Linked DNA regions of Actinopolymorpha cephalotaxi. The protein of the gene in region 1 binds, or shares a complex with, the protein of each later gene. Links are inferred from orthologs where the notes say so. Each region holds a gene or a part of one and is shown in the gene's direction. Other genes may lie near its edges.

Region 1 (3,181 bases):
GCTGCGGATGCTCGAGTCGCCGGAGCAGGTCGCGGCGCGCCGCGGGCTGCCGGTCGAGGACGTCGCTCCGGCCGCGTTGCTGCGGGCCCGGGCGGAGGTGAGCGCGTGATGGCGCAGCTCAAGGTCCGCCAGGTCCGATCGAAGATCGGCCGCAAGCAGAACCAGCGGGACACCCTCCGGTCGCTCGGGCTCAAGCGCCTGAACGACGTGGTGGTCAAGGAGGATCGTCCCGAGATCCGGGGCATGATCGCGACCGTTTCCCACCTGGTCGCGGTCGAGGAGGTCGACTGACGATGGCTAACCAGGCCAAGAACACCACGGCCGAGCGGGAGACGGGCGGCACGCCGCTGCGCGTCCACCACCTGCGGCCCGCGCCGGGTGCCAAGACCGCCCGTACCCGCGTGGGACGCGGTGAGGGCAGCAAGGGCAAGACCGCCGGGCGCGGCACCAAGGGCCGCAAGGCACGTGGCAGCGTTCCCGCGACGTTCGAGGGCGGCCAGATGCCGCTGCACATGCGGATGCCGAAGCTGAAGGGCTTCACGAACCCCTTCCGCACCGAGTACCAAGTGGTCAACCTGGACAAGATCAGCGCGCTCTACCCCGACGGCGGCAACGTCACCGTCGAGGCGCTGGTCGCCCATGGCGCGGTTCGGCCGGACCGCCCCGTCAAGGTGCTCGGCACCGGCGAGGCGTCGGCGGCGTTCGAGGTGACCGCCCACAGGTTCTCCCAGAGCGCCCGTGACAAGATCACCGCCGCGGGCGGAACGGTCACCGAGCTGTAGAAGTTCGTCACACACGCGACAAAGTGGGGCGCCGCTGGCGGTAAGGTTCCAAGGAACCCCGCCAGGGCGCCCCGTGCGGCGTCGCCGGCCCGAGCGGGCTGTATTGTCCGAGGGAACGTCAGGGCTCCGGGGCGGCGTCGCGTCGGTTCCCAGTGGTGTCCACCGATCACGAGGATCCGCCGTCAGGCGGTACGCAGGAGGACTGGGTGCTCACCGCGTTCGTCAACGCGTTCAAGACGCCGGACCTGCGCAAGAAGCTGCTGTTCACGCTCTTCATCGTCGCGTTGTTCCGGGTCGGTTCGGTGCTACCCACACCAGGGGTGGACGCCGCGGCCGTACGCCGTTGCCTGAATCCCGCGCTGTCGGGTGGCGGCAACAACATCTACGGGATGCTCAACCTCTTCTCCGGCGGCGCGCTGCTGCAGCTGTCGGTCTTCGCGCTCACGATCATGCCGTACATCACGGCGAGCATCATCATCCAGCTGCTCACGGTCGTCATCCCACGCCTGGAGACCCTCAAGAAGGAGGGGCACTCCGGTACGCAGAAGATCACGCAGTACACCCGTTATCTCACCATCGGCCTGGCCATCCTGCAGTCGACCACCATCGTGGCGCTGGCGCGGTCGGGCCGGATGTTCCAGGGCTGCAACGAGACGATCATCCCGAACGACAGCATCCTCACCCTGGTGACGATGGTGCTGACCATGACCGCCGGCACCGGCGTGATCATGTGGTTCGGCGAGCTGATCACCGACCGTGGCGTCGGCAACGGGATGTCGGTGCTGATCTTCGTGTCGATCGCGGCGGGCTTCCCGACCGCGCTGTGGGGGATCCGCCAGCAGAAGGGCTGGGTCACCTTCCTCGCGGTGATCGCGATCGGCCTGGTCATCATGGGTGCGGTCATCTATGTCGAGCAGGCCCAGCGCCGGATTCCGGTGCAGTACGCCAAGCGGATGCTCGGCCGGCGCGCCTACGGCGGCAGTTCGACGTACATCCCGCTCAAGGTCAACCAGGCCGGCGTCATCCCGGTGATCTTCGCGTCCAGCCTGCTGTACGTGCCGGTGCTCGCCGCGCAGTTCAACCCCAACGCGCCATGGGCGCAGTGGATCACCACCAACATCTCCCGGGGTGACCACCCGGCCTACATGCTCGGCTTCTTCCTGCTGATCGTGGCGTTCACGTACTTCTACGTGGGCATCACGTTCAACCCGACCGAGGTCGCGGACAACATGAAGAAGCACGGCGGCTTCATCCCTGGCATCCGTGCCGGCAAGCCCACCGAGGACTACCTGCAGTACGTGCTCTCGCGCATCACCGCACCGGGTTCGCTCTACCTCGGTGTGCTCGCGCTGATCCCGCTGATCGCGTTCGCGCTCATCGGGGCCAACCAGAACTTCCCGTTCGGCGGCACGTCCATCCTGATCGTGGTCGGGGTGGGTCTCGACACGGTGAAGCAGATCGAGAGCCAGCTCCAGCAGCGGCACTACGAAGGGTTCCTGCGTTGACGCGCCTGCTCATCATGGGTCCACCCGGAGCGGGCAAGGGCACCCAGGCGAAGAAGATCGCCGAACGACTGCACATTCCGGCCATCTCGACCGGCGACATCCTTCGGCAGAACGTGGAGGACCGCACGCTCCTCGGCCGGGAGGCGGCCCGCTACCTCGACGCGGGCGAGCTCGTCCCCGACGAGATCATCAACGGCATGGTGCGGGCCCGGCTGGACGAGCGGGACACCGAGAACGGCTTCCTGCTCGACGGCTACCCGCGCACCCTCGCCCAGGTGGGCACGCTCGACGACATCCTCGCCGACGAGGGGGTGTCGCTGGAGCGCGTGCTGGTGCTCACCGTCGACCCCGACGAGCTGGTCAAGCGGGTGCTCAACCGCGCCCAGGAGAGCGGCCGCAGCGACGACACCGAGGACGTCATCCGGCGCCGGCTGGAGGTCTACTCCGAGCAGACGGAGCCGCTGCTCGACGTGTACGCCGGCCGTGGGTTCCTGGTGCCGGTGAACGGCATGGGCGAGGTCAACGAGGTGACCGAACGGGTGCTGTCCGCGCTCGCCAAGTAAGCGGGGCGACAGGAGGCACCGTGTTCTCAGACCGCAGGCTGCACCTGAAGAAGCCGGCCGAGATCTCGCTCATGCGGGCGGCGGGCCTGGTGGTCGGGCAGACCCTGGAGGCGCTGCGCGCGGCGGTGGCGCCGGGCGTCACCACCGCAGACCTCGACGCGCTGGCCGAGGAGCGGATCCGGGCGGCCGGAGCGGTTCCGTCCTTCCTCGGCTATCACGGCTACCCGGCCTCGATCTGCACCTCGGTCAACGACGAGGTGGTGCACGGGATCCCCGGCGGCCGGACCCTGCGTGAGGGCGACCTCATCTCCATCGACTGCGGCGCGATCGT
Region 2 (3,581 bases), 260 kb from region 1 along the record:
ATCCAGGCGCAGGTCGACGGTTCCCAGGAACTCGTCCGTCCGGGCGTCGGCGACCGCGAGAGCGAGGTAGGACTCCTCCCGCCACCCGGCGGGCACCGCCTCCCGGACGTACCGCTCGGCGTGCGCGGCGGTGTAGGGGGACGGCACGGTGGTCCAGGCCTGGGTCTCCGGGTCGGTGCACTGGTCGAGCACGCCGGGGATGTCGTCGTCGGAGTGCGGGCGCAGGACGACCGGGCCGGCGGAAAGACGCACGGGATCCATGGCTGACGATCCTGGTGTAAAGAAGCCGGGAAGGGCAAAGTGGGGTAAGTCGGGGAAACGCGGTCCGGCGCGAACGCGGGCGGGTGCGGCACGGCGGCGGCCGTCGCCTACCGTGGCCGTGAGCGTCGCCTACCATGGCCGAAGGCGCGTCGCGGGTGTTGGAGGCAACACCTGCGACACAACCTCTGACGGAATGTAGTCGACACCGCAACGACGAGGAGTCAAGAGTCCGTGCCTGCCCTGCTCGACAAGATCCTGCGCGCCGGTGAGGGGAAGACCCTCCGGAAGCTGCAGTCGATCGCCAAACAGGTCAACTCCATCGAAGCGGACTTCCACTCGATGACGGACGCCGAGCTGCGCGGCATGACCGACGAGTTCCGCAGCCGGCTCGCGGACGGCGAGACGCTCGACGACATCCTGCCGGAGGCGTTCGCCGCCGTACGGGAAGCCGCCCAGCGCACCATCAAGCAGCGTCACTTCGACGTGCAGATCATGGGTGGCGCGGCGCTGCACCTCGGCAACATCGCCGAGATGAAGACCGGTGAGGGCAAGACGCTGGTCTCCACGCTGGCCGCCTATCTCAACGCGCTGCCCCGCGAGGGCGTGCACATCATCACCGTCAACGACTACCTCGCGCAGTACCAGGGCGAGATGATGGGCCGCATCCACCACTTCCTCGGACTGTCCGTGGGCGTGATCCTGGCGCACATGACCCCGGCCGAGCGCCGCGAGGCCTACGCGTGCGACATCACCTACGGCACCAACAACGAGTTCGGGTTCGACTACCTGCGCGACAACATGGCCTGGAGCCTGGACGAGTGCGTCCAGCGCGGCCACCACTTCGCGATCGTGGACGAGGTCGACTCGATCCTCATCGACGAGGCGCGCACGCCGCTGATCATCTCCGGTCCGGCCGAGCAGAGCTCGAAGTGGTACGAGGAGTTCGCCCGGCTGGTCAACCGGATGCGGGTCGACGTCGACTACGAGGTCGACATCAAGAAGCGCACGGTCGGCGTGCTGGAGCCGGGCATCGACAAGGTCGAGGACAACCTCGGCATCGACAACCTTTACGAGGCGGCCAACACCCCGCTGGTGCAGTTCCTCAACAACGCGATCCGCGCGAAGGAGCTGTTCACCCGGGACAAGGACTACGTCGTCGTCGACGGCGAGGTGCTGATCGTCGACGAGCACACCGGCCGCATGCTGCACGGCCGCCGCTACAACGAGGGCCTGCACCAGGCGATCGAGGCCAAGGAGGGCGCGCCGATCAAGGACGAGAACCAAACTCTCGCCACGATCACGCTGCAGAACTTCTTCCGCCTCTACGACAAGCTCTCCGGCATGACGGGTACCGCCATGACGGAGGCGTCGGAGTTCAACAAGATCTACGGCCTGGGCGTGGTGCCCATCCCGACCAACAAGCCGATGGTCCGGGCCGACCAGGGCGACCTCGTCTACCGCACGAAGGACGCGAAGTTCGGCGCGGTCGTGGACGACATCGCCGAGCGGCACTCCGAGGGCCAGCCGGTCCTCGTCGGCACCACCAGCGTCGAGCAGTCGGAGCTGTTGTCGTCGCTGCTGACGCGGCGGGGCGTCCCGCACGAGGTGCTGAACGCCAAGCACCACGCCCGGGAGGCTTCGATCGTGGCCCAGGCGGGGCGCAAGGGCGCGGTCACCGTGGCCACCAACATGGCGGGTCGCGGCACCGACATCATGCTCGGCGGCAACGCGGAGTTCCTCGCCGACGCCGAGCTGCGCGACCTCGACATCGACCCGGTGGAGCACGCGGAGCAGTACGAAAAGGCGTGGGGCCCGACCCTCGAGCGGCACCGGAAACTGGTGCAGGCGGAGCACGACGAGGTGACCGACGTCGGCGGCCTGTACGTCCTCGGCACCGAGCGGCACGAGTCCCGGCGCATCGACAACCAGCTGCGTGGCCGGTCCGGCCGGCAGGGCGACCCGGGGGAGAGCCGCTTCTACCTCTCCCTCGAGGACGAGCTGATGCGGCGGTTCAAGTCCGACTGGGTCGACTGGGTGCTCACCAGCCTGAAGATCCCCGACGACATGCCGATCGAGAACAAGCGGGTCACCGGCGCGATCGCCTCCGCGCAGGCGCAGGTCGAGTCGATGAACTTCGAGATCCGCAAGGACGTACTGAAGTACGACGACGTGCTCAACCGCCAGCGGCACGTGATCTACGACGAGCGCCGGCGGGTGCTCGAGGGTGAGGACGTCCACGACCAGGTGGGCCCGATGCTCGACGACACGGTCGAGGCCTACGTCACCGGCGCGACCGAGGGGTACGCCGAGGACTGGGACCTCGACCAGCTGTGGACCGACCTGAAGCAGATCTACCCGGTCGGGGTCAGCGTCGCCGACATCGAGGAGGACTGCGGCGGCCGCGGCGGGGTCAGCCGCGAGTTCCTGATCGAGCGACTGCGCGAGGACATCCACGAGGCCTACGCCCGCCGGGAGAGCGAGCTCGGCGCCGAGGTGCTGCGCGAGCTCGAACGCCGGGTCATCCTGTCGGTCCTGGACCGCAAGTGGCGTGAGCACCTCTACGAGATGGACTACCTCCGCGAGGGGATCGGGCTGCGGGCGATGGCCCAGCGCGACCCGCTGGTGGAGTACCAACGTGAGGGCTACGACCTGTTCATGGCCATGATGGACGCCATCAAGGAGGAGTCCGTCGGCTACCTGTTCAACCTCGAGGTGCAGGTCGCCGAGCCGACCGCGGAGGAGGTCGCCACCGAAGCGGAGGCGGCCGCGGAGGTCGAGGATCACCCGCAGGTGGTGGCTCGCGGCCTGTCCGCACCGCAGCGGCCGAGCCGGTTGAACTACACCGCGCCGACGGTGGACGGCGAGGGCGGCGTGGAACAACGCAGCGAGTCCGGCGGGAGGGTGACCGGCAACGGCTCCGGTGCGGACCTCGACTACGCCGGGACGCCGCGCAACGCGATGTGCCCCTGCGGCTCCGGCCGGAAGTACAAGCGCTGCCACGGTGACCCGAAGGCCCGCGCCCGGATGACCGACTGAGCCGACCGGCTCCGCGACGCTTCGACCGAACGCCGCGTACCCATCCACTCCGATTCGGAGTGCGGGGTACGCGGCGTTCGGCTTCGCCGGCGAGCACTGCGCCGCAGGCTTGACATCACCGGACATGGAACCGCCGGCCCCGATGCCTTTGGGTGGTTCCCCCGTGCATCGGAGCCGGCGGGCTCATGGGTGGTGCGACGGCTGGTCAGCCGAGCTGGAGCGCGGTGCACCGCCAGCGGCCGTCCAGTCCTTCCAGCCGGACGGCGACCGCGCGCGACCGTCCA

The links.
Region 2: the proteins of secY (region 1) and secA are in contact, whole or in part, in a crystal structure (PDB 3DIN), measured with the Thermotoga maritima proteins. The link is inferred for Actinopolymorpha cephalotaxi from one-to-one orthologs. Residues at the interface, in WP_004081795.1 of Thermotoga maritima: Glu108, Gly109, Glu110, Glu111, Ala236, Glu237, Arg238, Arg239, Ile240, Thr241, Ile242, Gln243, Tyr244, Ala245, Arg246, Arg247, Val248, Thr249, Gly250, Arg251, Arg252, Val253, Tyr254, Gly256, Ala257, Ser258, Thr259, Tyr260, Leu261, Pro262; in WP_004082002.1 of Thermotoga maritima: Glu261, Ala262, Arg263, Lys300, Ala301, Arg302, Thr303, Ile304, Ile305, Leu323, Tyr324, Asp325, Pro326, Val329, Ser330, Tyr333, Ile336, Lys340, Phe345, Val349, Glu363, Phe364, Tyr374, Ser375, Gly376, Gly377, Glu393, Ile395, Thr482, Ser483.

What each region holds. Positions count from the first base shown.
Region 1 is NZ_JACBZA010000001.1:4,050,460-4,053,640, reverse strand. Bases 194-3,137 are described here. They hold secY (preprotein translocase subunit SecY), read left to right. Parts: upstream 194-988; coding sequence 989-2,287; downstream 2,288-3,137. Other genes in these bases: map (type I methionyl aminopeptidase), read left to right, coding at 2,871-3,137; FHR37_RS17820 (adenylate kinase), read left to right, coding at 2,284-2,850; rplO (50S ribosomal protein L15), read left to right, coding at 294-782; rpmD (50S ribosomal protein L30), read left to right, coding at 194-291. Outside these bases: rpsE (30S ribosomal protein S5), read left to right, coding at 1-109; more of rpmD, read left to right, coding at 109-193; more of map, read left to right, coding at 3,138-3,181. UniProt on the Escherichia coli protein: The central subunit of the protein translocation channel SecYEG. Consists of two halves formed by TMs 1-5 and 6-10.
Region 2 is NZ_JACBZA010000001.1:3,785,986-3,789,566, reverse strand. What follows is about bases 154-3,497. They hold secA (preprotein translocase subunit SecA), read left to right. Parts: upstream 154-492; coding sequence 493-3,297; downstream 3,298-3,497. Other genes in these bases: FHR37_RS16685 (GNAT family N-acetyltransferase), read right to left, coding at 154-261. In the rest of the region: more of FHR37_RS16685, read right to left, coding at 1-153; FHR37_RS16675 (Rv3235 family protein), read right to left, coding at 3,503-3,581. UniProt on the Escherichia coli protein: Required for protein export, interacts with the SecYEG preprotein conducting channel.